One region of the Nonomuraea sp. K271 genome, then DNA from elsewhere that is predicted to be linked to it. Evidence: riboswitches for the same ligand, from Rfam matches in the RefSeq annotation. Region 1 holds a riboswitch; the other holds the start of a gene.
The links. A riboswitch is a leader RNA that binds a small molecule or an ion and turns the genes downstream of it on or off. The one in region 1 is predicted to bind cyclic di-AMP.
Positions count from the first base shown of each region.

Region 2: another riboswitch for cyclic di-AMP. It lies ahead of GUY59_RS21315 (C40 family peptidase); the one in region 1 lies ahead of GUY59_RS25045 (coiled-coil domain-containing protein).

Region 1 is NZ_JAAAHR010000076.1:23,976-38,276, forward strand. It holds gene GUY59_RS24985 (aldehyde dehydrogenase family protein) at 1-1,381, shown strand, start outside; gene GUY59_RS24990 (SDR family oxidoreductase) at 1,414-2,142, opposite strand; gene def (peptide deformylase) at 2,152-2,637, opposite strand; gene GUY59_RS25000 (ribose-5-phosphate isomerase) at 2,730-3,197, shown strand; gene GUY59_RS25005 (hypothetical protein) at 3,201-3,347, opposite strand; gene GUY59_RS25010 (GNAT family N-acetyltransferase) at 3,363-4,595, opposite strand; gene GUY59_RS25015 (PP2C family protein-serine/threonine phosphatase) at 4,714-5,829, shown strand; gene GUY59_RS25020 (response regulator transcription factor) at 5,944-6,540, opposite strand; gene GUY59_RS25025 (M50 family metallopeptidase) at 6,695-7,999, shown strand; gene GUY59_RS25030 (hypothetical protein) at 8,013-8,834, opposite strand; gene GUY59_RS25035 (sensor histidine kinase) at 9,037-10,266, shown strand; gene GUY59_RS25040 (response regulator) at 10,263-10,946, shown strand; gene GUY59_RS25045 (coiled-coil domain-containing protein) at 10,959-11,912, opposite strand; cyclic di-AMP (ydaO/yuaA leader) riboswitch at 11,918-12,060, opposite strand; gene galT (galactose-1-phosphate uridylyltransferase) at 12,127-13,209, opposite strand; gene GUY59_RS25055 (DeoR/GlpR family DNA-binding transcription regulator) at 13,206-13,985, opposite strand; gene GUY59_RS51435 (50S ribosomal protein bL37) at 14,120-14,197, shown strand; gene GUY59_RS25060 (uridine kinase) at 14,250-14,301, opposite strand, start outside.
Region 2 is NZ_JAAAHR010000059.1:24,892-39,192, reverse strand. It holds gene GUY59_RS21350 (ArsA family ATPase) at 1-381, opposite strand, end outside; gene GUY59_RS21345 (SRPBCC family protein) at 383-820, opposite strand; gene GUY59_RS21340 (metallophosphoesterase family protein) at 874-1,641, opposite strand; gene GUY59_RS21335 (AMP-dependent synthetase/ligase) at 1,761-3,509, shown strand; gene GUY59_RS21330 (glycosyltransferase family 4 protein) at 3,918-5,063, opposite strand; gene GUY59_RS21325 (M48 family metallopeptidase) at 5,030-6,535, opposite strand; gene GUY59_RS21320 (hypothetical protein) at 6,548-7,363, opposite strand; gene GUY59_RS21315 (C40 family peptidase) at 7,476-8,000, opposite strand; cyclic di-AMP (ydaO/yuaA leader) riboswitch at 8,074-8,237, opposite strand; gene GUY59_RS21310 (C40 family peptidase) at 8,692-9,666, opposite strand; gene GUY59_RS21305 (NYN domain-containing protein) at 9,752-11,005, opposite strand; gene GUY59_RS21300 (response regulator) at 11,434-12,102, opposite strand; gene GUY59_RS21295 (sensor histidine kinase) at 12,099-13,337, opposite strand; gene GUY59_RS21290 (hypothetical protein) at 13,447-13,671, shown strand; gene GUY59_RS21285 (PH domain-containing protein) at 13,680-14,159, shown strand; gene GUY59_RS21280 (PH domain-containing protein) at 14,156-14,301, shown strand, end outside.

The DNA.
Region 1 (14,301 bases):
CTCCTGGACCTCGTCGCAGTCGGACGAGTCCATCGAGGTCGCGAACCCGGCCACGGAAGAGATCATCGACCGCGTCCCCGCGGGCTCCCCCCGCGACGTCGAGGCGGCCGTGCGGGCGGCCAGGACAGCCTTCCCCCGATGGTCGGAGACCGCCGCCGCCGAACGCGGGAAGCTGCTCGGCGACGCCGCCGAGCTGCTGAAACAGCGAGCTGACGAGATCGCCAAGACCATCGCCACCGACATGGGCGCGCCGCTCGGCTTCGCGCTCAAGGTACAGACCCTCATGCCCGCCACCGTGCTGGCCTCCTACGCCAAACTGGCCGAGAGCCATCCGCGCGAGTCCCGGGTCGGCAACTCGCTGGTGCTCAAGGAGCCGGTCGGGGTGGTGGCGGCGATCACGCCGTGGAACTATCCGCTGCACCAGATCATCTGCAAGGTGGGCCCCGCGCTGGCCGCCGGGTGCACCGTGGTGCTGAAGCCGAGCGAGGTGGCGCCGCTGGCGGCGTACGCGCTGGCGGAGATCTTCGACGAGGTGGGCTTGCCCGCGGGCGTGTTCAACCTGGTGAGCGGGCGTGGGCCGGTGGTGGGGGAGGCGATGGCCGCCCATCCTGACGTGGACATGGTGTCGTTCACCGGCTCGACCGTCGCCGGCAAGCGGGTGGCCTCGCTCGCGGCCGAGTCGGTCAAGCGGGTTGCGCTGGAGCTGGGCGGTAAGTCGGCAAATATCATTCTTCCTGATGCCGACCTGGCCCGTGCCGTCAAAGTCGGCGTGGCCAACTGCTTCGTCAACGCCGGCCAGACCTGCTCGGCGTGGACCCGCATGATCGTCCACCGCGACCAGTACGACGAGGCCGTGCGCCTGGCCGTGGAGACCGCGCGCGGCTACCCCGTCGGCGACCCCTTCGACGAGTCGACCAAGATCGGCCCGCTGGTGTCGGCGACCCAGCGCGAGCGCGTCGTCCGCTACATCAACAGGGGCCAGGAGGAGGGCGCGCGGCTTGTCGCCGGTGGCACCGAGCAGCCGCGCGAGCGCGGCTACTACGTCGAGCCCACCGTGTTCGCGGCTGTGGAGCCGGGCATGACGATCGAGCAGGAGGAGATCTTCGGCCCGGTGTTGTCGCTGATCCCGTACACGACCGAGGACATGGCCGTACAGATCGCCAACGACACGAGATACGGCCTGGCCGGAGCGGTCTGGTCGGGCACCGACGAACACGCCCTGTCGGTCGCCCGCCGGCTCCGCACCGGCCAGGTGGCCGTCAACGGCGGCCGGTTCAACCCGATGGCCCCCTTCGGCGGCTACAAGCAGTCAGGGGTGGGCCGGGAGCTCGGCGAGCACGGGCTGGAGGAGTTCCTGGAGGTCAAGGCGCTGCAGCTGTAGCCGCCGGGCCGAATCACGACGCGCCGGCGAGGTCAGATGTACAGCCCGCCGGTGGCGTGCACGTTGTGGCCGGTTACCCAGTGACCGTCGGGGCCCGCCAGGAAGGCGACCACGGCGGCGATGTCGCCGGGCCTGCCGAGGCGCCGCAGCGCGGTGTACTGCTCCGTCAGCTCCAGCGCCTCCGGCGGGTTGGCGCCGCGCAGCATGTCGGTGTCGGTCGCGCCGGACGAGACGACGTTCACGGTGATGCCCCGCACGCCCAGCTCGCGCGAGGCCACTTTGGCGAACTGCTCGACCGCCCCCTTGCTGCCGCAGTAGAGCATCAGGCCGGGAGCGGGCACCTGGGTGTTGAGCGTCGAGATCGTGATGATCCGCCCGTCGTCGCGCATGACCCTGCCCGCCCACTGCGTGGCCAGGAACACCGCCCGCGTGTTCACCGCGAAGACCCGTTCGTAGTCGTCGCCGGTGAAGTCGCCCAGGGGCTTGGCCAGGCTCAGTGCGGCGTTGTTGATCAGGATGTCCAGCCCGGGCAGCCGCGCCTCCGCCTCGGCGAACAACCGCTGCAGATCATCCTGGTCGCCCAGATCGGCTCGTACGGCGTGCGCACCCGTCTCCTCGGCCACCTGCCGCGCCGCCTTTTCCGAGTGCTCGTAGCAGAACACGACCTCGGCCCCGTCGCGGGTCAGCCGCTCCACGACGGCCCTGCCGATGCCCCTGGAGCCTCCGGTGACCAGTGCGCCCTTACCTGAAAGTACGTTCATGCGGTGAGCCTACGCCCTGAGCATGATCTCGCGGGCTTCGTTCTTGGGGAGGCGGTCGACGTACAGCTTGCCGTCCAGATGCTCGCTCTCGTGCTGGAAGCAGCGCGCCAGCGATCCGCGGGCCTTGATGCGCACGGGCCGCCGCAGCCGGTCGACGCCCTCGACGGTGACGCCCGAGGCCCGCGCGACGGGGGCGTAGATCGGCCGGCCCGTGCGGCGATCGGGCACCGACAGGCAGCCCTCCTCGTCGAGGATCTCCTCGGGGTCGTCCACGGTCAGCCGCGGATTGATCACGTGGCCCTTGCGTCCGCTGATGTCGTAGACGAACAGCCGCCGTGACACGCCGATCTGGGGGCCCGCCAGGCCGACGCCGTTGACCGCGTACATCGCCTGGAACAACTCGTCGATCAGCCGGCGCAGGTCGCGGTCGAAGTCGGTGACGGGGTCGGCGGTCGTGCGCAGCACCGGATCGCCGATGATGCGGATCTCGCGCATGGGATATCTGCTCTCGTAAGGACTGGGATGCGGAACGGGTCCTTACTCTAGCAAGCGGACCTGATCGGCGAAGGCTGTGGAAGACTGGTCGGGTGCGTGTCTACATCGGTGCCGACCATGCCGGCTATGAGCTGAAAAACCACCTCGTGTCCTGGCTCAAGGACCACGGTCACGAGGTGACCGACTGCGGTCCGTTCGTCTATGACGCGGAGGACGACTATCCCGCGTTCGTCCTGCGCGCGGCCGAAGGCGTCGCGGGCGACCCCGGCAGCCTGGGGGTGGTCATCGGAGGCTCGGGCAACGGCGAGCAGATCGCCGCCAACAAGGTGCGCGGCATCCGCGCGGCGCTGGCCTGGAGCGAGGAGACGGCCTCGCTGGCCCGCGAGCACAACAACGCCAACGTCGTCAGCGTCGGTGCCCGCATGCACACCGTCGACGACGCGGCCAGGTTCGTGGAGGTCTTCCTGACCACGTCGTTCTCCGGCAGCGAGCGCCACAGCAGGCGGATCGCCCAGCTCGACACCTACGAGACGATCGGCCAGCTGCCCTCCCTGCCCTGACCCTCAGCCCTTGCGCTTGGCGTCACGCCTTGGCATCTCGTCACGCAGAGGCCGTCGGTCGGCGGCCTCCTGCTGCTCTTTCGACGGTCTCGACACGTCGCGGGCGCGCATGGCGACGGTCGCGGTGATCTGCAAACTCTGCAGTGCCATGTCAACGACCCTACGTCAGAACGTCAGTCCCGCCCATGGCCTCGGGCTCCACGACATGGCGGTGGCCAGCGAACGCAGCGCGCCGGGGGAGTGCTCGCGCACCAGCCCCGCCGCCAGGTGCTCCATGAGCATGCCGTCGCCGAGGTACGCCGAGCCGAGCGAGGCCACCGGCAGTGTCACGTCAGGCCGGTCGTCGACCGGTGCGCACTCCGCGCCCGCCGGGCCGGCGGTGAGCCGCCAGCGCCGGGCGTTCCACGGGCACACGTCGTCCTCAACCTCGATCACCGCGTCCACCGGAGCCGAGTAGGACCGCGCGGCCAGAGCCGCGCCCACCTCGACCAGGCGCACCCACAACTCGTCCGTCCAGCCGGCGCGCGCCTGCCTCGGGTCGGCCAGCAGCGCGATCAGGGGGTCGTCCACCGGCCTCGCGCCCGCCTCCACCCGGGAGACGAGATCGCGGTCGAGCACGCTGCGCCACAGCAGCGCGTACGCCGCCGGATCGGCCGCCTCCAGCTCCTGCAGCCGCACCTCCCCGTCGGGAATGCCGTCGGCGTCCCACGACGGCTTGATCCGGAACAGGGCATAACCGCGTACGCCGCCGTCGTCCTCGGCCAGCACCGAGCGCAGCGGGCCTGCCCCGCCCTGATCGGCCTCCTCGTCGGCCAGCACGCCGTCCCAGAACCGCGCGTTGCGCTCGTAGCGTCCGGGACGCCGGGCCACGACGGAGGCGAACACCTTCTCCAGGTCGGCGCGTACGTCGGCGGGCTTGGCGACCCTGAGCCTGAGCGACGGGTCGGAAGGAGCGTTCGCGACGAACGGCGTACCACCGGGTTTCCTGAAACGGAACGACAGCGAGCTCGACGCCCTGCCGTAGCCGTACCTGCCGTAGATGGAGGCCTCGGAGGCGTAGAGCGCGGCGACGCTCTCCCCGCGCTCCCGGATGTCGGAGAGCTGCCTGCGCATCAGCGACGACAACACGCCGCGTCGGCGATGGGAGGGCAGCACGCTGACGGCCGTCACGCCCGCGACGGGAAGCTGCCCGCCGGGGACCGTCATGGTGAGGCTGTAGATGGACGTGACGCCCGCGATGAGGTCTCCGTCGAAGACCGCGAGCGTGCGGTCGAACTCCGTCTCGGCCTTGTAACGCTCGTTCTGCGCGGGATTCGGCCGCCAGCCGAACCCTTCTTCGAGCACCAGCGCGAACGCCGACCACTCGGACTCGTCGATCGGGCGGATCGGATACGTCATCTGTCCACGGTAGGAGCGGGCAAAGAGGAAGGGCTACCGAATATCCGTGCTTGATGATCAAGGCCTTGGTCAAGTGGGCTGCCCAAACACGGGTCAGACCGATACAGTCAGGCCCATCATGAGTTCCCGACCGGCGCCGCTGATCCCGCCACGGGTCCGTGCCGTCCTGGTGCGGGTGCCGGGTCTGGTGGCCGCCGTCCGCTTCATCCGGCGAGGGCCGCTGGCCCGCGACCGCAACCTGCTCGTCACGCTGACCGTGCTCGCGCTCGTCATCGGGTTCCTCGCGGTCAAGGTCTCTACCGAGTGGTTCTCGCCCTCCCTGCTCATCCTCGTCACCCTGGTCGGCGGGCTTCAGCTGCGTCTGCGCAGCCTGGTCAAGCTGCTGGTCGGTGTCGGCGTCGCGCTCGGCTACATCGCGATCGGGCTGGGCCCCGACCGGATCGGCGTCGGGCTGACCGTGACGATCGTGTTCACCACGGTGCTCGCCGTGCTCATGGCCCGCACCAGGGGCAAGCTCGGCGTGCAGGGGTTGCGCGGCGACGCCATGCTGCTGGAGTTGCGCGACCGCCTCAAGAGCCAGGGCGAGCTTCCTGCGCTGCCCAAGGACTGGGGCGGCAAGGTGGTGCTCAAACAGGCCGGCGGGTCGTCGTTCGGCGGCGACTTCCTGGTCTCCATGCGCGACGGCAACTCCGTCGAGATCGCCCTGGTCGACGTGTCCGGCAAGGGCGTCGACGCGGGCACCAGGGCACTGCTGCTGTCCGGCACGTTCGGCGGGCTGCTCGGCTCGGTCGACGACTTCCTGCCCGCGTGCAACACCTACCTCCACCGCCAGCGAGGCGACGAGGGGTTCGTGACCGCGGTGCACGTGCGGCTCGACCTCGACACGGGCGACTACACGATCACCTCGGCCGGGCATCCGCCGGTGGTGAAGTTCGACGCGGGCACGGGCAACTGGCAGGTGGCCTCGGCCAAGGGCGTGGTGCTCGGCGTGGTGCCCGACCTGCACTGCGAGCCCGACAGCGGCACCCTGCGCAAGGGCGACGCGCTGCTGCTCTTCACCGACGGCCTCATCGAGCAGCCGGGGCGCGACATCGACGCCGGCCTCGACCGGCTGCTGGGCGAGGCGGAGCGGCTGCTGCCCTCCGGTTTCCGCGACGGCGCGCGGCCACTGGTCAACGCCATGGCCTCCGGACACAACGACGACTGCGCATTGGTGCTGATCTGGCGTCCCTGATGACGAATCACACGGTTCAGGTTGTGTTGGGAGTCACTGGCAGCGGGCTCCACGCTGCTGAGATCCTCTAGACGTTCGGGCCCCGGCGGAGCGGCGCGGCTCCACCGGGTCCCGTCACAACCAGCCCTGGTCGCTCGCGATGCGCACGGCGTCGAGCCGGTTGCGCGCCCCTGTCTTGCACATGATGCGCGACAGATGGTTGCGCACGGTGCCCACGGAAAGGAAGAGCTGGTCGGCGATCTCGGTCGAGCGCGCGCCGCCCGCCGCGACGCGCAGCACGTCGAGTTCCCGCCTGGTCAGCGGGTTCGTCGCGCACTGGAGCGCGGCCGCGGCCAACTCCGACTCGATGGCCCGGCGGCCCGCCGCGACGAGGCGCACTCCCTCAGCCAGCCGCTCGGGCGGCACGCACAGGCTCATGAACCCGAGCGCGCGCTCGGCCAGCGCGCTGCGCACCTGCCCGGGATGGGGATCGGTCGACAACACCAGCACCTTGCATCCCGGCGCCCGCGCGGAGAGCCCGGCCAGCACGGAGCCCCCCGGCAGCCCGGCATCGACGACGGCCACGTCGGGACCGCTCTCGACGGCCGCCCGCACCGCTTCGTCGGCGCATCCGGCCTGCGCCACGACCCGCAGATCGGGTTCGGCTCCGAGAATGGCCAGCAGGCCACGGCGCACCAACGGCAGATGCTCTGCGATCAGTATGCGGATCAAGGACTCCCCCTTCATCGTCTCTTAGGGTGATCGTTTGATCGCGCACTGTCAATCCATTCCAAAAGGCGGGCAAGCCGTACCGCGCGGCGGATTCGACTACCCTTGGGTTGGCGGTTTTTCGCCGGTCCTGCCGTCTGCCATGGAGCGCGACTCGATGAACTGGCTCTATCTCGTGGGGATCATCCTCTTCCTCCTCGGGCTGATGTTCTCCATCGCGCTGCACGAGCTCGGCCACCTCGTGCCCGCCAAGATCTTCGGCGTGCGCGTGACGCAGTACATGGTGGGTTTCGGCTCGACGGCCTGGTCCCGGAGGAAGGGCGAGACCGAATACGGCGTCAAGTGGATCCCGCTCGGCGGCTACATCCGCATGATCGGCATGCTGCCGCCGCGCCCCGGTGACGATCCCACCAAGGCCAGGAGCACCGCGACGGGCCCGTTCCAGGGGCTCATCGAGTCCGCCCGCGACGCCGCGCTGGAAGAGGTGCGGCCCGGCGACGAAGAGCGCGTCTTCTACCGCAAGAAGTGGTGGCAGAAGGTCATCATCATGTCCGGCGGCCCGGCGATGAACTTCGTGCTGGCGTTCGTCTTCTTCAGCATCCTGCTGGTCGGCATCGGCCTGCCGACGTGGGCCCCGATCGTCTCGCCCGAGACCAACACGTGCGTGATCCCCGCCTCGGAGCAGCGCACCACGTGCAAGCCCACCGACCAGCCGACCCCCGCAGCCCAGGCCGGCCTCAAGCCCGGTGACCGCCTGGTCTCGCTCGACGGCAAGAAGATCGGCGACTGGACCGCGGCCACCCACCTGATCCGCTCCCACGGTGCCGGGCCCGCGCAGCTCGGCATCGTCCGCGACGGCAAGCCGATGACACTCGACGTCACGCTCATCGCCCAGGACCGGCCCAACCTCGAAGATCCGGATAAGATCGACAGGAATGTCGGCTTCCTCGGCGTGCTGCCCACCGAGGTCATGCAGCAGCAGAACCTCGGCCAGGTGATCGGCTACATGGGCGAGCTGACGGGCAGGGTCGCGAGCTCACTGCTCAACCTGCCGGAGAAGATGGTCGGCGTCTGGCACGCCGCCTTCTCCGGCGAGGAACGCGACCCCGAGGGCCCGGTCGGCGTCGTCGGCGCGGGCCGCATGGGAGGCGAGATCCTCGCCTCCGACCTGTCCAACGAGAAGAAGATCGCCATCTTCGTCAACCTGCTGGCCGGGTTCAACCTCGCGATCGGCATGTTCAACCTCATCCCGCTGCTGCCGCTCGACGGCGGGCACATCGCGGGCGGCCTGTGGGAGGGGCTCAAGCGGGCGTACGCCAAGGCCATGCGGCGGCCGGACCCCGGCTACGTGGACATCGCGAAGGTGCTGCCGCTGACCTACGCGATCGCGATCGTCATGATGATCATGGCGGGGCTGCTGATCTACGCCGACCTGGTCAACCCGCTGCGGCTGACGGGCTGACGGGAGGGCCGTCTCAGCCCCGGGTGAACGGCAGGGCGGAGCCGAAGACCGCGCCGAGCACGAGCCAGGCGATGACGACGGCGAGCCAGAACACGGCTCGCCGGCTCGGCGGAGGGCCGTCACGCAGCAGCGAGAACCCCAAAGGGACCAGCGCGACGCAGAGTCCGCCCACGGCGATGACGGACTGCGGGATCTGGGTGCCCTTCAGCGTCCCGAGCGCGAGCGCCGACATCAGGCCGAGCGCCACCGAGCGGCCCAGGCCGAGTGCGCCGGAGCGGTAGGCGCCGACGGCCAGCACGATCCAGCCGGCGAAGGCCGCACCCGACAACATCCTGAAGGGATGCCATTGCGTGTCCCACCATGCTGCGTAGTAGTGCTCGATCCCGCCGATCATCGCGGGCAGGCCCAGGGCGTCGGTCAGGTGGAAGGCCAGGTGGTCGGTGCCGTACTGGAAGGTCCGGGTGAACAGCCCGGCGATCACCAGGCATCCGCCCCACAGCCCCCACAGCGGCCTGGTGGCGGCGATCCTGTGCGCCAGCGTCATGACCGCCGGGCACAGCAGGATGACGCCGCAGGCGAAGCTGGCATAGGCGGCGGTGACGAGCTCCGGGTGCCGGGTGTAGGCGGCGAGCTGGTCAGGGAAGAAGAAGTGGAACCGTGAGCGCAGCAGAATCCCGGTCATGAGCAGGGTGGGGCCGGCGATCAGCGCGACGGCGCTCACCCATCGTCCGGGGAAGGCCGGTTGCCGGCCCAGGTTGGCGGTGGCGTTGGCGGCCCGCCGCTCCTTGGCTGCCCGCCGCCATCGCGTGATCCGCCGGCGAAGCTCGTTCTTCATGCGTTCCTGCCCGTCGTGTCGGTGTCGGTGCGGCCCGGAAAGCCGGGCGCATCAGCATGGTGGCGGGCGGTGCGGCGGGCGCGCGTCGGGCCCAGGTCACATCTTGCGGCGGCGAGCAGGAGACAGGTACGACCCCGGACGGACGCGGCCGTCCTACCGTGGTCAGATGCCGGGCGAGCCGGTGAGGAGATAACGTCACGGCATGAAATGGGCTCGGCAGCTCCGCCGGAAGGGCGTTGCCGACGCGGCGGCGGCGGTCATGGTGGCGCTGCTCGTCGGCTACGCCTTCGTCGATCCTCCGGGGCCGTCGCCGTCATGGCCCGCCTGGACGGCCTGGCCGGTCGCGGCGGTCGTGAGCTTTCCCGTCGCGCTCCGGCGGCGGCTGCCGCGGTCCATGCTCGCCGCCGGGTGCGCCGCGGGCGCACTGACGGTCGTGGCCGGCGCCGGCGCGGCGGGCGCGCTCTCGGTGTCGTTCCTGCCGACCGTGCTCGTGCTGTACGTCGTGGCCTCCACCGCCTCGGTCGCGTGGGCGGTGGCGGGCTGGGCGGCCTGCCTGTCCGCCGCGGTGATCACTATCCTGATCTTCTACGCCCAGGTGCTGCCCGGCCTCTCGCCGGTGGCCACGCCGAGCGAGCTGCCACCTCACTGGCCGGTCGAGATCGGCGTGATCGGGGTGCTGCTGACGGCCGCCTGGGCGCTGGGGACGGCCGTACGCTGGAAGCGCGACACGACCGCTCGGCTCGTCCGCCACCTCGCCGAGGCCGCGGTGGGGGAGGAGCGCAGGCGCATCGCCAGGGAACTGCACGACATCATCGGCCACAGCATGAGCGTGATCGCCGTCAAGGCCACCGTCGCCAACCATGTCGCCGAAGCCCGCCCGCAGGAGGTGCGCGCCGCGTTGTCCGTCATCGAACAGACCAGCCGGAGCACACTCACCGAGATCCACCGGGTGCTCGACCTGCTGCGCTCCGACGGCGACCCCCAGCAGGCGCACGTGCTCGTTCCCGGCATGGCCGACCTGCCCGAGCTGGCCGCGCAGGCCCGCTCGGCCGGGGTCGAGGTCGACCTGACCGTCCGCGGGGAGGCCACGCCGCCTCCCGCGGTCGCGGTGTCGGTCTACCGGATCGTGCAGCAGGCCCTGACCAACGTCGTCACCCACGCGGGGCCCACGCGCTGCTCGGTCACCGTCGTCGTCGACGAGCGGGAAGCCGCGATCGAGGTCGTCGACGACGGCCCCCGCCACGGCCCCCGCCACGGTGCCCGCCATGGTGCCCGCCAGGGCCGGCGGCCTGGTCACGGCGGCCACGGCCTTGTGGGCATGCGTGAACGCGCGAAGACGTACGGAGGCACGTTCAGCGCGGGGGCACGCCCTGACGGCGGGTTCCGCGTGGCGGCCCGCCTGCCCTACGACCGGGACGGCCGGCCGGCATGAGCGCCGACGCCCCTAGGCCGATCAGGGTGCTGCTCGCCGAGGACCAAATCCTGGTGCGCGACAGCTTCAAGGTGCTCATCGACACCACACCGGGGCTGACCACCGTGGGCGAGGCGGGCAGCGGTGCCGAAGCCGTCCTGCTGGCCCGCCGGCACCGCCCGGACGTCGTCCTCATGGATATCCGCATGCCCGGCATGGACGGCATCGAGGCGACCAGGCGGATCTGCGCCGACCCGGCCGGCAGCGGCACGCGCGTGCTGATCCTCACCACGTTCGACCAGGACGACTACGTCCACGCGTCGCTACGCGCGGGGGCGAGCGGTTTCCTGCTCAAGCACGCCACGGCGACCGAGCTGCTGGCCGCCATCCGGGTCGTCGCCGCCGGCGAAGCGCTGCTGGCGCCGACCGTGACCCGCCGGCTCATCGCCGACTTCCTGCGACGTGCCCATCCCGCTCCGGCCACGCGAGACCTCGGCCACATCACCCAGCGCGAGTGCGAGGTGCTCACCCTCGTCGGCAGGGGGATGTCCAACTCCGAGATCGCCGGGCATCTGCATCTCACCGTCGGCACGGTCAAGACCCACATCGGCAGGCTCCTGGCGAAACTGCAGGCCCGCGACCGGGCGCAACTCGTCATCGCCGCCTACGACGGCGGGCTCGTCGACCCGCGGCCACGATGACACAGAGCCCGTTCAGTTCATGGAGATGTGCACGTGGTCGTAGTGGTTCTCGGTGATGCTGCCGCGGTCGGACATCGTGCTCCAGCCCGATCCGTGGTTGATGCGCTGTTTCCAGATGACGTACTTGACGCCCAGCTTGCTCTTGTTCTTGATGGCCCACTCCGCGATGCGATCGCCCAGGGCGGTGTTGGCGGCGGAGGGCATCGAGCCGCCCGTGCTCATCATGAAATCGCAGGCCCTGCCCAGCGGGTGCTCGCCTCCTGAGCCGGAGCGGAAGCAGCCGACGGTGAAGGGCAGCGCGAAGTTCTTGTCGATCTGCTCCTTCATCAGCCGCGTGCGCGGGGTGATGTTGTCGGAGCCGGACGGCAGTTCGGGCGCCCAGCCGCCGTCCGGCCTGCGGTTCGTGCCGAACGGCACCAGGTCCTGCAGCTTCTTCTCGATGTCGTCGATGACGTCCTCGGCCTCGTCGCGCCGGCCGGCCACCTCGGAGGCGTCCTTGCGGATCTTGACGGCGAGCTCGGCGGCCTGCACGGCGGCCTTCTTCTTCTGGTCGCGTGTCCTGGCCACGCCCTGCACGAACGCCTGCTGCTCGGCGGTGACCTGGTTGAGCACGGCCGCGCCGCCGCTGTTCTCGGGCAGCATGAACGCGGGAACGCTGGAAGTGCCGTTCTGGTAGCGCAGCCGGGCGATCTCGGCGACCCGCTTCTCGGCCGTCGTGAGCGCCTCCTCGGCGGTGGCCAGCCGGGCCTTGGCCGCCTTGGCGGACTTCTGTGCCTTGGCCAGCTCGACCCGCTTGAGGTTGTACGCCTCGATCAGCTTGTCGACCTTGTTGTTGAGCTGCTTGAGCTGGGCCCGCAGCTCCGACTCCTTGGGTTTGGGCGCCGCGGACGCCGGGGCCGCCGAGACGGCGACGGCTGCGGCGGCGATGAGACCGATGGCAAGACTCGCGGGGGACGAAGCCGCCACGTAGGTGTTCCTCTCCCTCTGCCGGCCGGGTTAGCTGACGGGTTCGGGTAAGGGAGCTGCGTTTCCCTACCACCGAAGTGGATTCACCCCAAGTGCGATGGGTCCCCGGCTCCCGGGCAACTCGCCCAGGATTAGGCGGTGCAACGGCTGTTACGGCCGGTACATAAGGGGATATTAGTGGTAGATCACGAGTCATGCGACCTTAAGTAGAAATCTATTCTTGATCGATCCGTGACCGGAGCATACGGGCGGCCTCCTCCGGCATCACGTCGTTGACGAACGCGCCCATCGCGGACTCCGAGCCAGCCAGATACTTGAGCTTGTTCGGCGCCCGCCGGATGCTGAAAAGCTCCAGATGCAGGTACGCGAGCTCGCGGTCCCGCCGCACCGGAGCTTGGTGCCAGGCCGAGATGTAGGGCGTCACACCGCCGAACAACCCGTCAAAGGCTTGCAGCACCGTGGTGTAGAGCGGGGCGAACGCCGCATGTTCCTCCTCCGTGAGTGCGGCCAGGTCGGGCACCTGCCGGTGCGGATAAACGTGCACCTCGAACGGCCAGCGCGCGGCCGCCGGCACGAACGCCGTCCATGCCTCGTTGTCGGCGATCACCCGCGTCCCGGCGGCACGCTCGGCGGCCAGCACGTCGGCGAACAGGTTGCCCGGCCCCTGATGGCGGGCCGCCGCGCCGAGCTGGAGCTTCGTCCTGGGCGTGACGTACGGGTACGCGTAGATCTGGCCGTGCGGGTGGGCCAGCGTGATGCCGATCTCCTCGCCCCGGTTCTCGAAACAGAACACCTGCTCCACGCCCTCGACCGCGGACAACTCGGCCGTACGGTCGGCCCAGGCCTCCATGACGAGCCGTACCTGCGCGTCAGAGAGCTTGGAGAAGGAGGACGAGTGGTCGGAGGTGAAGCACACCACCTCGCAGCGCCCGACCCCCGGACGGACGTCGCTCAGCCCGCCAACATCGTGATAAGTCCCAAAATTGGTGGAGAAGGACGGGAAGCGGTTTTCGAACACCACCACGTCATAGTCGTACGCCGGGATCTCCGTCGACCGCGCGTCCGACGACGGGCACAACGGGCACTCGGCGGACGTGCCCGCCGGCAGGAACGTCCGCGTCTGCCGGTGCCCGGCCATCGCGATCCACTCCTCGGTCAGCGGATCGTAGCGCAGCTCGGACGCCACCGGCCGGGGCTCCAGCGGACGCCGGTCGATCGCGCTCCGATCGGCGTCGTCGCGCTGGTCGAAGTAGATCAGCTCCCGGCCGTCGGCGAGTTGGGTGACGGTGCGCTTCAATGCGTGCCCTCCGCGATGATCAGTTCTCCGGCCCGCTCGGCCAGCTGCGTGCGTGCGTCCTCGGGCAACCCCGCGTCGGTGATGACCACGTCCGCCTCGCTCAGTTCGGCGATGGTGCTGATGCCCACCGTGTTCCACTTGGTGCTGTCGGCCGGGACGACCAGCCGGTGCGCGGCCGCCACGAGCTCCCTGTCGGTCTCCGACTCCAGCAGGTTCGGCGTGGTGAACCCGGCCCGCACGCTCATCCCGTGCACGCCGAGGAAGAGCGTGTCCACGTGCAGGCGGCGGATCGCGGCCACGGCCACCGGGCCGACCAGCGCGTCGGACGGCGTACGCACGCCTCCCGTCAGCACGACGGTGCGGTCGGCGCGCGGGTTGCGGTGGAAGACCTCGGCGACGGGGATCGAGTTGGTGATCACGGTCAGTTCGGGGACGCCGATGAGGTGGTGGGCCAGCGCCCATATGGTGGTGCCCGCTGACAACGCCACGGCGGTGCCGGGGCGGACCCACCTGGCCGCGTGCCGCGCGATGGCCTCCTTCTCCTGCTGCTGGCGGGCGGACTTCGCGGTGAAGCCCGGCTCCTCGGTCGATCCTGGACCGAGGGCGGTCGCCCCGCCGTGCACCTTCTCCAGCAGGCCGCGTTCGGCCAGCACTTCAAGGTCACGGCGGATGGTCATGTCGGAGACGCCCAGCTCGCGTACGAGGTCGGCGACCCGGACGCCGCCGTTGCTGCGCACACGTTCGAGGATCGTCTGCTGACGCTGCTGTGCGAGCACGCCCGCTCCTTCCAACAGATTCCACCAAATTATGACACGACGCTGTTGGGGAATGTTAGGTCGTTACGGATCGCTTGCGCTGTTCAAGGGGAAAGAGAGGTTGAAAGCACACCGATCATCCGGGAGGCGTACTGATGGCCAGGCGAGCACGCAAAGGCAGGGCACGCAAGAAGAAGAAGGCCAACCACGGCAAGCGCCCGACCGCACGCTGACAGGTGGCCGCCCGCCGGCGGCCACCCCCTGCACAGCCCGGCAGGAGCCGGCTCAGAGCAGGAGCGCGGGCCGGTCGGGGTGATCGGCCCTGATCACGACGTCG
Region 2 (14,301 bases), on a different contig from region 1:
CACGATCACGTCCCAGCGGCCCTCGCGGGCGTGCTCGCGCAGCTCCAGCAGCGCGATGACCTCCTCGGCGCCGGGCAGGACGGTGATCTCCTCGGAGGTGACCTCGTCGAGGCCCAGCTCCACCAGGACGCCCCTGGCGTATTCGCGCAGCTCGCCCCAGTGGCGCTCCAGCGTCTTCTGGGTGTCGACCTGGTGCAGGTGGAGCCCCGGCGCGATCTCGCCGGGCTCGGCGCCGAGCGCGTCGGCCAGCGAGTGGGCGGTGTCGGTGGAGACGATCAGCGTCTTGAGGCCGCGGGCGGCGGCGAGCGTGGCGGTCGCGGCGGCGGCGGTGGTCTTGCCGACGCCGCCCTTGCCGGTGAAGAGCAGAACCCGCGGGCTCAACTCAGCGGCCCTCGACGCGCTTCTTCAGACCCTTGAGCGCGGTGTCCACGATCACCTTCTCCGCCTTGCGCTTGATCAGGCCGATCATGGGCACGCTGAGATCGACCGTCAGCTCGTACGTCACCTCGGTGTCACTGCCCGTGCCGGCCAGCCGGTAACTCCCCCTGAGGTCGGAGACCATCTTGCCCGGCTCGACCACCTGCCAGCTCACGCCGTCGTCGTCGTGCCAGGTGTAGCCGAGGGTGTAGGTGTCGCTGATCGGGCCGGCGTCGAGGGCGAATCGCACCTGCCGCGGCCTGCCGTCGGGACCGGTGGAGACGACCTCCGCGCTCTTGACCTGCCCCGCCCATTCCGGGTAGGCGGGGAAGTCCGCGATGACCGCCATGACATCGGCGCGACCGGCGCTGATGGTGGTGCTCGAAGTGGTGCGATCAGCCATGCGACCACCGTAATGCACAACACGCCGCGCGGGACGTACGGCGCCTTCCGCGTTCACCACTCCAGCACGTACGGGACGCCCAGCCCCCGGAAGTGGCCGACGTTGACGCACTCGGTGCGCCCGATCCGGGTGCGGCGGTGCAGGGGGTTGTGCACGTGGCCGAACAGCGCGTAACGCGGCTGGGTGCGCCTGATCGCCTCCAGCGTGGCCTCGCTGCCGCGCTCGAACCTCCTGGCCACCACGTCGTAGAGCAGCTCGGGCAGGGCCGGCGGGATGTGGCAGCACAGAACGTCGACCTCCCCGACCGCCTCGACCTTGGCCGCGTACTCCTCGTCGCCGAGCTCGTACGGGGTGCGGTAGGGGGTCTTGAGCCCGCCGCCCACGAACCCGAACCGCAGGCCGCCGATCTCCGTGACCTGCCCGTCGAGCACCTCCAGCCCTGGCCTGAGGTAGTCGGCCCACAGGGCGGGGACGTCGACGTTGCCGTAGGTCAGGTAGGCGGGGGCGGGCATGGCGGCGAAGAGGGTCTCGTACTGGGCGCGCACGTTGCGTTCGATGTGCTCGCGCGGGTCGCCGCCGAGCCTGGCCCACAGCCGCGCCGACATGGCCCTGGCCTCGTCGAATCGTTTGGCCGTGCGCAGGGCGATGAACGCGGAGGCGTTCTCGGCGCCGAACAGGTCGGGGAAGATGCCCTGCGCGTGGTCGTCGTAGTCGATGAAGAGGATCAGGTCGCCGAGGCAGATGAGCGCGTCGGCGCCGTCGCCGGCTCCGGCCAGCGCGTCGGCCCTGCCGTGCACGTCGCTCACCACATGAACCCTCATGGGGAAAATCCTAAGAGCCCCGCCTGCTAGCGTGACATAACGCCTCAGTGACGGAGCTACCAGCGCGTAATTTGTCGCGGTAACGTCCAGGCCAGTTCGTCACGAAGAGGAGTTGATCCGTGCGCGAGTACAGCGTCCCCGTCATGGTCGACGTGCCCCCCTCCGCCGGCCTGGCAGACACCGTCTTCGCGCGGGCCGAGGAGCGGCCCGGCGCCGTGGTCATGCGCCGCAGGACCGACGCGGGCTGGCCCGCCGTCACCGCGGCCGAGTTCCGCGACCAGGTCGTCGAGGTGGCCAGGGGGCTGATCGCCGCGGGCGTCGAGCACGGCGACCGGGTGGCGCTGATGTCGCGCACCCGCTACGAGTGGACCCTCGTCGACTACGCCATCTGGTCCATCGGCGCGGTCACCGTGCCGATCTACGAGACCTCCTCGGCCGACCAGGTGGCGTGGATCCTCGCCGACAGCGAGGCGAGGGCGGCGTTCGTCGAGCTCGACGGGCACGAGGAGACCGTGCGCGAGGCGGCGCCCGATCTCAAGGCCGTCTGGCGGATCGACGGCACGCTCGACGCGGAGGGTGTCCCGTCCTCCGCCGTCGACGAGCGCAGGAAGCGGGTCTCCTCCTCCGACCTGGCCACGATCGTCTACACCTCGGGCACCACCGGCCGGCCCAAGGGCTGCCGGATCACCCACGACAACCTGCTGTTCACCGCGCTCAACGTGCTGCGGGGGCCGCTGGAGCCGCTGTTCGCCCGCAAGGAGCCGGCCGCGCTGCTGTTCCTGCCGCTGGCGCACATCTTCGCGCGGATGATCCAGGTGGTCCTGTTCGAGGCGGGCGCCGTCATGGCGCACACTCCCAACATGAAGAACGTCGCCCCCGACCTCCAGGGCTTCCAGCCGACGTTCCTGCTCGGCGTGCCGCGCGTCTTCGAGAAGGTCTACAACTCCGCCGAGCAGAAGGCCATCACGGGAGGCAAGGGCGCGATCTTCGCCCGCGCGGTGGACGTCGCGGTGGCCTGGAGCCGCGCCGAGAGCTCCGGCGGAGCGCCTCTCGGGCTGCGGCTGCGGCGGGCGGTGTTCGACAGGCTGGTGTACGCCAAGCTGCGCGCCGCCACCGGCGGCCGGCTCTCCGCGGCGGTGTGCGGCGGCTCGGCGCTCGGCGACCGGCTCGGCCACTTCTTCAGGGGCGTGGGCATCGAGGTCTTCGAGGGCTACGGCCTGACCGAGACGTCGGCCCCCTGCTCGGTCAACATGCCGGGCGCCAACAAGATCGGCACGGTCGGCAAGCCGCTGCCGGGCGTCACGCTGCGCATCGGCGACGACGGCGAGATCCTGGCCAAGGGCAGGAACGTCTTCGCCGGCTACTGGAAGAACGACGCGGCCACGGACGACGTGGTCGACGCCGAGGGCTGGTTCCACACCGGCGACATCGGCGAACTCGACGCCGACGGCTACCTGCGGATCACCGGGCGCAAGAAGGAGATCCTGGTGACGGCGGCGGGCAAGAACGTGGCGCCCGGCCCTCTTGAGGACGCGCTGCGCGCCCACCCGATGATCTCACAGGCCATGGTGGTCGGAGACGGCCGCCCGTTCGTGGCGGCGCTCGTCACCCTCGATCCCGAGGCCATGCCGGAGGGGGCGACGGCCGAGCGGCTGCGCGCCGACCCCGAGGTGCTGGCGAGCATCCAGGCGGCGGTCGACCGGGCGAACTCGTCGGTGTCGAAGGCGGAGCAGATCAAGAAGTTCGTGGTCCTGGCCGCCGACATCACCGAGGACAGCGGGCACCTGACTCCCACCCTGAAGATCAAGCGCAACGTGGTGCTGCGCGACTTCCAGCAGGAGATCGACGACCTGTACGGCGGGCACTGAGCCGCCACGCAGCCCTTCGGGAGGGGGTCCGCGCGCCGATCAGCCAGCGCCTCCCCCACGCCCTCCACGCCGCGGCTTCGGCTCTTGACCCCCTTGCTCGCGCCGGTGGCCGGGTCGTAGACGGGGACCCCCATGGGCGGCGCGTCGCCGGTCACGTAGGCCGTCGAAGTCGCGCGCGAGGCCTTTGGAGCAGTCCTTCACCGGGGAGCTCGCGGAGGCCCGCTCCGACGCTCGTCCGGCGAGAACGAGGGCGATGACCGTCGCGAGAGGTCGCCGTAACCTACATGGATCATCGCGGACTCAGCATCGGAAGACCTCGGCGACGCGCCGGCGCCGCCGACGCTCATCGTCTTCCAGCAGGCTGCACGAACAGTTCGTGGCCGCTCTCACGCTGGGATCGGCCAAGGGCTAGGAGTGGCCCGCGAGCAGGGCGTGGAAGCGGGCGGCCACGTGGTCCCACGCCCATTCGGCCGCCACCCAGCCGCGGCCGACCGCCCCCATCTTGCGCGCCTTGCCGGGGTCGCTCAGCAGCTCGACGACGGCCCGCGCGATGTCCTCGACGTCCTCGCCGTCGACGACCAGGCCCGTCTCTCCTGGCCGCACCGCGTCGGTCGTGCCACCGGAGGCGCCCACGACCACCGGCAGCCCGGCCGCCGACGCCTCCAGGAACACGATCCCGAGCCCTTCCACGTCCAGCCCGTTCCACCGCGTACGGCACGGCATCGCGAACACGTCGCCGGCCGCGTAGTAGCCGGGCAGCTCGGCCGCCGGCACCGTACCGGTGAATCTGACCGTCTCCTGCCCCGCCGCCAGCCGCTCCAGCGTCCCGCGGTAGGGCCCGTCGCCCACCAGCAGCAGGACGGCGTCCGGCACCGCCCGCGACACCTTCGGCCAGGCCCTGATGAGCTGGTCCTGACCCTTGCGGGGCACCAGCCGCGACACGCACACCACCACCGGCCTGTCGTCGAGGCCCAGCTCGGCCCTGACGGACCGGCGGGCCGCGCCCGGGCGGAACTGGGCGGTGTCCACGCCCGGAGCGAGGCGTACGAGCTTGGCCGGGGGGATGGCCGCCGCCAGGCGGGCCCGTGTGTACTCGCCCAGATACGTCACCACGTCGGCGTGCTCGCCGATCCTGCGCAGCGCGGGACGGAATCCGGGCAGGCTCGCCCACGACGCCTCGTGCCCGTGGGTGAGCATCACCACGCGCCGCGCGCCCGCCGCGCGCAGCCGCGGCGCGAGCAGGCCGAGCGGCGCCGCCGCGCCGAACACGACGGTCCGCGTGCGGTGCCGGGCCACCAGGGCGGCGGCCCGGCGCGCGACGGCCGGGGTCGGCAGCATGAGCCGCGTGGGATGCCGCACGATCCGGTACGGCTGGCGCCGGTCGAAGTCCGCGCACCCCGGCCAGGCGGGGGCGTAGACGATCACACCCGGCGTGCGCAGCGCGAGCCCGTGCACGAACGACTGGATCCCGCCCGGCCTGGGCGGGAAGTCGTTCGTGACGAAGAGCACGTCCGCATGGGTCACGACACCGGGACGCCGTTCAGCTCGGCCCATGAGCGGGCCAGGGCGATGCGCTCAGGGCTGGAAGGATGGGAGGCATACAGCACATATTCCACCGCATCCGGCGACAAGTCGGAAATATTGGTAACTGCCAGCCGTTTCTGCATGGCGATGAACGTCGCCGGATCCCGGGTGAGGTCGAGCGCGTGCACGTCCGCCCTGGCCTCGATGTGGCGGCTGATCACGTTCTGGGCTGGGCCCATGATGAGCGAGCCCAGGGTCATCAGGCCCATGACCACGCCGACCGCGCGTGGATCGGCGATGGAGGCGACGCCGGCGCGGCGGCGTACCGAGCCGAACACGAGGTACAGCAGGACCGCGCCGAGCGCCGCGCCCAGGGCGCCGACGAGCGTGCCGTAGAGCACGTCGTCGGCCTTCGCGTGGCCCAGCTCATGGGCGACGACCAGCTCGACCTGGGGCTGCGGGGCCTTGAGCAGCGTGTCGTAGACGACGATCCTGCGGGTGGCGCCGAAGCCCGACACGTACGCGTTGAGCGCCGTCGTACGCCGTGAGGCGTCGGCGACCAGCACGTCCCGCACCGGCACGCCGTCGCGCTCGGCCATGTCCAGCAGGTTGTCGCGCAGCGAGCCCTGCGGCATGGACGTGAAGTCGTTGAACAGCGGCTCGAACACCACCGGGTAGACGAACGACATCGCCACGGTCAGCGCGCACGCCCCCGCGGCCGCCGGGATCCACCACCGCCGCATCCTGCGGGCCAGCGCGACGAGGACGAGCAGCATGAGGCAGAGCAGGAAGGCCTCCACCCCGAGGCTCTTCAGCCGGTCGGCGGTCCAGCCCGCCCAGTCCTGGGTGGACAGACCGTAGTCGCGCAGCACCGTCTCGAACCAGACGCCGAGCGGCCACCTGACCGCCTCGACGATCGCGGTGAGCACCAGGACGCCGACGATCACCCGCACCCACCAGGGGCCTCTCAGCCGGCCCAGCACCCTGGCCCCGAACGGGGTGGCCACGAGGAGGGCGGCGAAGGCCAGCGTGAGCGCCAGCCCGAGATAGCTCGGCAGGGACGTGGCCGCGTCGAACGCCTGCGCCCTGGCGATCTCGGCGGCGGTGAAGTCGCGCGCCGGGTCGGGTGGCCCCGCGGTCAGGGCGTGCCACGGCGTGCTGAAGGCGGCCACGGCCAGGATCACGGCCGCGAGCACCCCCAGCACCACGGCGGCCTGCCGCCTGAACCGGCGCTCAGCCGGGCCGAGCGCCGAATCCGGCCCAGGGGCGGGCCCCTGGTCGGGGTCCGGACCGGGCTCAGGGTCGGGCGTCGTCACGGGCATGCCGTCCCCCTGCCCACGCTCGTGACGTGTCCACGCGCCCGGCGGGCCGTCCTCCGTCGCGGCGCCCGCGCGGTCCTGCGCCGTCACGGCTCCCGCGGGGACGCCGTCAACGGGTCCGCCCGTCTCCCCGCCCGCCTCGGCCTCCTCCGACGGGCCGTCCGCGTCCTGACGTCCGCTCATGTCCCTCCCCCTTCACGCGAGCTGCTCCCGCACGTACACGCGCCACCGTGCGGTCAGCGTGGCCACGGAGAGCCCGAGCACGGCGAGCGCCGCGCGGACGTCGGCGGCCTGCGCATCACGGTAGAGCCTCACCAGGCTCCTCTCACCGAAACGGCGGGAAAGGAAGCGACACGCCAGCCAGGCCTCCTGGTACGCCAGCGCGAGCCGTCCCGGGCCGGGTCCGCCCACGGCGAACGCCTCGGGCCCCGGCAGGGCGGCCGGCACGCGCCCGGCACGCACCTCGGCGGCCAGTTCGGCGGCGGCCGTGCGCACGGGCAGCCCGGCGTCCCGGTAGGCCACGTAGTCGGCGAAGCCCTCGTAGAGCCAGACGGGCAGTCCGCCGGTGCCCGCGGCGACGTGGGTCAGCTCGTGGGTGAGGACGACGTCCTTGCCGAACGAGGTGAGCTTGCCGAACGACTCGGGGACGACGATAACCCGGCCGTCGTCGGCCACGGCCGCCAGCCCGTCGAGAGGCCCGGAGCCGGCCAGCCTGGCGGCGTCCTGCGCGGTGTCGGGGACGATGACCACGGGCCGTACGGGGCGGCCGAGCACGGCCGCGACCCGCAGCGCCGCCGAGTCGGCGCGGCGGGCGAGCTCGTCGAGCGTGCCGGGCGCGGCATGGTGGCCGGTGACGAGGGAACGTGCCCCGCGGGCGAGGGCCTGGCCGTCCGGCCACAGGTCGCGGGCAGGCGCGGGCAGGACGGGCGGGCCGGGAGCGGGGGCGTCGGCGGCCAGGCCGAGGAAAAGGAACGCGGTCAGCGCGGCTCGTCGGCTCACCTGCTGGGACACGCTGCCGATCGTAGTGGGGGCCGGCGCGTACGACGGCGCTGAGAACGGTGACGGGGAGACGGGAGCCCGCCCGGGGTCCTGGGAGGTCACCCAGGCCCCGGGCGGGGCTTCGTCACAGGCCGGGACGGACCGCGCCGACGAACGACGACTTGCGCCATCCGCCCAGCTTGTCGATGCGCACCCGTTCGCCTGTCCGCGGCGAATGGATCATTTTGCCCTTGCCGACGTACATGCCCACGTGGCCGAGCCCGTTGAAGAACATGAGGTCGCCTGGCTTGAGGTTCTTCCAGGAGACCTTGTTCCTGATGCGGGCGAACTGGCTGCTCGCCACGCGCGGGAGCTTCACCCCGGCCTTGTTCCAGGCGAACTGGACGAGGCCGGAGCAGTCGAACGAACCAGGCCCTGTGGCGCCGTAACGGTACGGGTCACCGATCTGGTTCTTGGCCACGGTGAGGGCCTTGCCGGCCTTCACCTTCTGCCGAGCGATCTTGGCTGCTCGCTTCCGGGCGGCCTTGGCCGACTTCGCGGTGCTGGCGGCCGTGACCGCCCTCACCGAGGAGACGCCGGCCGTGTCGCTCGTCGTCGCCGCCTGGGCCGCCGGGGCATGGAGGACCAGACCTCCGGCCGTCACGGTCATCGTGAGCGCTGCGCCACGCAGGGCAAGGCGGGACAGACGGGGGTTATGCAGGGAGGTAGACAGGATTTCTCCTTGGCTCTTCCACGAACGCCTACCGGGTTAGCTGTCGGATTCGGGCCTGGAAGTCGCCCTACGGCGCGATTGGCGCGCCGATTCACCCCTGATCCCTGGGGAACTGGGATCGCTGGGTCCCCGGTTCCGTGCCTCCTGGCTGCACGGATTCGGCAGGCCATCGCCCCGATTCAGCAGGTGTGCCATGGGGATGTCGCGGCGATGACCAGCGGATCTTTATCTGTCTTCACATCGGGAGGGACCGATGCGGGGTCGCGGCGTCATGGCTTGTGCACCGCGACGACGCCAGAAGCTACGCGGAACGGTCAAGGATCGGCAAAAGCACAGTCAGCCGGTAAAGATCCAAAAAGGTGTCTGTAAATTCCCGAACCCCTGCTGGAACAGATGCGCCGTTACCAAAAAGTGACCCTACTCACACTTCTGGCCACGCTCATCTGTCAGGAGCCATATGTCGCCTTTGTCACATATTTCGCCCTGCCGCGCGAGACCCGCGGTGATCACAGAGTGGCGGAACGTGGCGGAACACGACTGCGGGACGGGCGGGAGCCGCCCCGGCGGCGCCCCGGCGGCGCCCCGGCGGGGGCAACGATGGTGCGTCGTAGGTGGGTGACGGGCGGATCTACGGGCGGACGGCGCCCACGAGGCCCCTGCCGTAGGAGGAGAGGGTGACCACCTTGACCACGTCGCCCGTCTGCGGCGCATGGACGATCTTTCCGTTGCCCGCATAAATGCTGACGTGTCCCAGGCCCTCGCTGAAGATGAGGTCCCCGGGCTGCAGCGCGTTCAGCGACACCCTGCGGCTCGCGCCCCACGACCACTGCGACCACGTCGTCCTCGGCAGCGACACGCCGGCCGCCCGCCAGGCCGCCTGGGTCAGCCCCGAGCAGTCGTAGCCGCCCGGCCCGGTCCCGCCGAACACGTACGGCTTGCCGACCTGCGCGAACGCGAACCGCAGCACCGCCGCGGCGTTCCCGGAGGCGGACCCGGTGTACTCGATGCCGGTGCTGTTCGGGTCGCCGGTCCTGTAGGCGCCCAGCTTCTTCAGCAGCTTCTTCTGCTTGGCGATGAGGCCGAGGATCTCCTTGCGCTCCTTCTCGACCTGGCCGCGCACCTCGTCGGCGGACCGCAGCGCGTCCTGCGCCTTGTCGCGTTCCTTCTTCAGCCCGCGGTTCTCCCGGTCGAACGCGGCCAGCTTCTGCGAGCGCTCCTTGGCCATCTGCCCGGCCAGCGCCATCCCGGCCAGCCGTCCCTGCGGATTCTCGGAGCCGACCAGCCCAGGAAGGGAGGTGGCGTACTCGCCGACCCGGTAGACGCTTGCGGCCATGTCGGCGATCTCGACGCGCAGGTTCGCGACCGTACGGAGCTTGCGCTTGTAGCTCTTGTTCAGCTTGGTGTAGGAGCCCTTGGCCTTCTTGTAGCGCTCGGTCGCCGCGTTGTAACGGTCGACGACCTTGTCGGCCTTGTGGTTGAGCTTGTCGAGCTTGGCCTTGGCCTGCCCGATGGTGGGCTTCGGATCAGCGAGCGCAACCCCCATGGGGGACACCATCAGCCCGAACGCGAGACCCACGGCCACCGGCACCCGGCCAAACCTCACTGCGTCGCCTCCCAGGGATCTTTACTGGGGCGAAATAGTACAGAAGTGGCGGGTGGGGTCTCACCCGAACAGACCAATTTGTAACTTAAGCCCGGCCCAGGCGGCGCAGCAGCAAGCCAGAAGGAACGGGTCTGGCTCCCATCCGCCTGACGGACTCGGCCACCTCCCGGTCCGACGACACCACGGCGATGGCGCGGCCGGGCGGCTCGGCGCGTACGAGCTGGCGGATCAGGTCGTCGGCGATCTCCCCCGGCGCGCTGAACAGCACCCGCACCCCCCGCGGCGCCACGACCTGCACAGGGGCGTTGAGCTCGGCCCCGTCGAAGACCGCGGTCACCTCGACCCTGGTCTGCGCCACCAGCCCGCCCAGCCCGGTCATCAGCCGGTTGCGCTGGTCGGCGAGGGTGAGCGTGCCGTAGCCGGTCTTGGTGACGTTGTAGCCGTCGATGATCAGATGGACCTGCGGCAGCGCGAGCAGCTGGTCGAGGAGCTGCGGGTCGTCGTCGGCGAGCGCACGCGCGGGCACGCGCACACCCGGCCGCTCGCCGGTGACCGCGGCGACCGAGTCGGCCGGCCGGCTGATCGTGGTGGGCAGGGCCAGCTCCCTGCGCAGCCCGGCGGAGGCGTCCTGCAGCGCGTCGAGCAGCACCCTTATGCGGGCGTCCTCGATGCTCCTGCCCTCGCGCGCGGCCCGGCGCGAGGCTTCGAGCTGCTTCTCCACGTCCGACAACCGCTCGCGCAGCCGCCGCAGCTCGGACTCGCCGGCGCTGCCCGCGACCGAGGCGGCCGTGCGCGCCTCCTCGGCGGTCCGCTCCATCTCCTCGGCCCGCCGCATCGCGGCCTTGGCCCGCTCGCGGGCGTCGTGAAGCCTGCGGCGCAGATCGGAGTTCTCCGCGCGGGCCGCCTTGACCTGCTCGCGCAGGCGGTCGGTATCCTCCTTGGCCGCGCTTTTCTGCGCGGCGAGCTGCTCGCGCAGCCGGGCGACGACCTCCTCGCGCTCGGAGTCCTCGGCGGCCGCCAGCGACTGCTCCAGGTCGGCGCGGGCGGTCTCGATCATCTCCGCCCAGCCCGGCGGGCGCGTGAGATAGGCGGCCGCGGCCACGAGCACGGGATCTGCGGCGGGCGGCACGTTGCCCTCGGCGAGCGAGGCGACCAGCTCGGGCCAGCCCGCGGTCACGGACTCGGCGACCAGCTCGCGGAACTTCTTGTCGTTCTCCAGCTGCGCCGCGATGGGGGCGCCGGCCAGCTTGGCCCGCTTGCGGGGGTCGAATTTGGCGATGCCCCGCAGCGGCGGCGGGATGGCGGCAGCGGGCATCGTGCCGAGAACTTGAGACGCCAAGTCGACGACATTCAGCCGCACCTGCTCGGGAAGCGGGCGAGACAGGCCTTCACCCGCTGAACTCATCCCACTTGTCCCTTCGTGACATGCCCTTTCAGACAAGGGTACGGCTGCCGCGTACCTGACCGTAACGGCCACTCCACTGTGGACAAGCGCTTGGCCACGGCCGGCGGGCCGCGTCGGCGCGGGCGCCCACCAGGGGGGCCGGCACGGCCGGCCCCCCTGGTGGGCGCGGCGTCGCACCGCCGCTCGTGACCCCACCGGACCGGGCGGGACCGTGCCGGCGTCGCACGGGACGGCTGCGCCACGGGCCCGGTGCGGGCGCCGGTCGGCCGGGTCGCCGGGACCCCGGCGCGAAAAGCTGGAATTCCAGCGGCCGGCCGGCGAGAGAACGCCGCGATCGTGGTGCCGGCCGCATGGTGCCCCCGCTACGAACCCGCGTCGTAGACCAGCAGCGCGACCTGCACCCGGTTGTTGAGGTCGAGCTTGGTCAGGATGCGCGACACGTGCGCCTTGACCGTGGGCACGCTCATGAACAGCTCACCCGCGATGTCGGCGTTCGACTTGCCCTGGCCGACGGCCGTCGCCACCTCCCGCTCCCGCTCGCTGAGCCGGTCGAGCAGCTTCTTCGCGCGCTGTGTACGCTGGTCCGCGCCGCCGTCGGACACGTGCGTGATGAGCTGCCGCGTGACCGCCGGCGACAGGATCGGCTCGCCCGCGGCCACCTTCCTGATCGCACGCACCAGGTCAGCGGGCGCGATGTCCTTCAGCAGGAACCCGGCCGCCCCCGCCCGCAGCGCGCGCAACACCTGGGCGTCGGCGTGGAACGTGGTCAGCACCACCACCTCGGGCGGCGAGGAGGTGCGGCGCAGCGCCTCGGTGGCGGTGAGCCCGTCGACGCCCGGCATGCGGATGTCCATCAGCACCACGTCGGGGCGGTGCTCGGCCACCATGGGCGGCACCTCGGAGCCGTCGCCCGCCTCGCCGACGATCTCGATGTCGCCCGCGCCGCCGAGGATCATCGAGAGCCCGGCCCGCACCATCGCGTCGTCGTCGACGATCAGCAGCCTGATCGGCCCGCCGGCCGGAGTGGTCATGCGTCCTCCCGAGTCGTCTTCGCCGGCCACGGTAGCCAGGCGCGTACCAGGAACTCGCCCTCAGGCGTCGGGCCGTGCTCCAGCCTGCCGCCCGCCAGCTCGGCGCGTTCCGTCAGCCCGATGAGCCCCGCGCCCGCGCCGGGGATGCGCAGGCCGTGACGGGCTCGCATCGGGTTGCGCACCTCCACCGACACCCCCTTGCCCCGCCTTCCCGCCACCGTGACGGCCACCGGCGCGCCTCCCGCGTGTTTGCGAGCGTTGGTGAGCGCCTCCTGGACGATGCGGTAGAGGTTACGGCCCAGCCCTTCCGGCGCGTCCTCCACCCCGAGGGTCAGCCGCACGTCCATGCCCGCCAGCCGGCATTCCCCGGCCAGCTTGGGCAGGTCGGCGAGCGTGGGCTGCGGGCGCTCCGGCACCGGCTCCTCCCCTTCGTCCTGGTCGCCCGGCCTGACGGCGCGCAGCACGCCGATCACCTCCCGCAGGTCCTGCAGCGCCAGGTGGGCGTTGTTCCTGATGGCGCTCGCCGCCCTGGCGATCTCCTCGGTGGGCGCGTCCGGGCGGAACTCCAGCGCGCCGGCGTGCAGGCTGAGCATCGAGATGCGGTGGGCGAGCACGTCGTGCATCTCCCTGGCGATGCGCTCGCGCTCGCTCCGCCTGGCCTCGTCCGCGGCCACCTCGGCCTGCTGCCTGAGCGACCAGATGACCTGCCGCCTGGCCCTGACCACGATCCCCCATGCGAGCACGGTCAGGACCAACGCCACGCCCAGCGCCGCGGTCCAGCCCCGGTCGAGCTCGGTCCGCGGCCGCAGCAAGACGTAGGGCGCCAGCGTGACGAGGGAGAACAGCGCGACCGGCCCGGAAATCTTGAACGGCCGGTGCACCGCCACCGTGAACAGCGCCACGATGGAGGCGCCTCCGGGCAGTTCCAGGTAGGACGAGAACAGCATCGTCACCACGGCCAGGCCGACCGGCCACCTGCGCCGCAGCCACACCGCCGCGCACGACAACGCTCCCAGGATCTGCTCGGCGGTCTGCAGCGGCGCGGGCGCGTTCTGGATCTCCGGCAGGGACAGCACCGTCAGGCCGCAGGCCAGCAGGAACATGAGGGTGTCGACGATCCAGTCGCGGGTCGAGCGGCGCACGCGCCCGCCCTCGCGGGCGTCGCCGAGCAGCACCGACGGCAGGGCCCATCGATATTCGTGGGCGTGGACGCCGTCGTCCTGGTGTGCCGTCACGTCCATCGAGGTTAGGCCCTGCCAGGTGTGAGACGACAGCGACCAAAGTCGATGCGGGCCGAGACCTCCGGCCGACGCGGGTGGCAGGCCGCGCCGCGAGCCTGGATCCATGCACGCGCTTCTGACGATATCGGGCTGGCTGCTGCTGTTGCAGGGCGTGGGCGGCCTGATCAACGCCCTGTTCGGATGGTGGCGGTGGGCGCACGACCTGCTCGTGGTCAACCTGCCATTTCTGGAGGGATATGAAGTGTTCGCGGCCATCGTGATCGGGGTGCTCGGCTTCGTGCTGCTGGCCGCGGCCGACGTGACGAAGAGAACGGAGGGAGACAGGTGAGCACGACCATGCTCAGGCCGCCGCGCAACCAGGCCGACCCGCGGGTGGTCCCGTGGTGGACGGTGCAGTGGCTGCTTCTCATGGCGCCGCTCGCCGTCGCGGCCGTGGCGGCGTACTGGTTCCTCACCGAGCGGCCGCTCTGGCTGGGCGCGGCGGTGGCCGTGTTCGTGGTGGCGTGCCTGGTGCTGGCGCTGGTCGCGCCGCGGGCGTACTACCGGGTGGAGCGGTGGGAGGTCACCGGCGAGGCCGTCTACACCCGCAAGGGATGGCTGACGCACACCTGGCGGGTGGCGCCGATGTCGCGGATCCAGCGGGTCGACACCGCGCGGGGGCCGGTGCAGCGACTGTTCGGACTGGCCGACGTCACGGTGACCACCGCCTCGTCGGCGGGCGCGGTCAAGATCGAGGGGCTGGACCACGAGATGGCCGCCGAGCTGGCCGAACGCCTCACCGCCATCACCCAGGCCACGCCCGGGGACGCCACGTGAACGCGCCGGGCCTGCGACCGCAGGCGCCCGGCGCGGCAGACCACGCGGGCCACGATCCCGACCGGCGCGAACCCGCCGCGCAGCGGCAGGAGGGCTGGCGGCGGCTGGCCGGACGGAGCCTGTGGGTCTCGGCCGTCAAGTC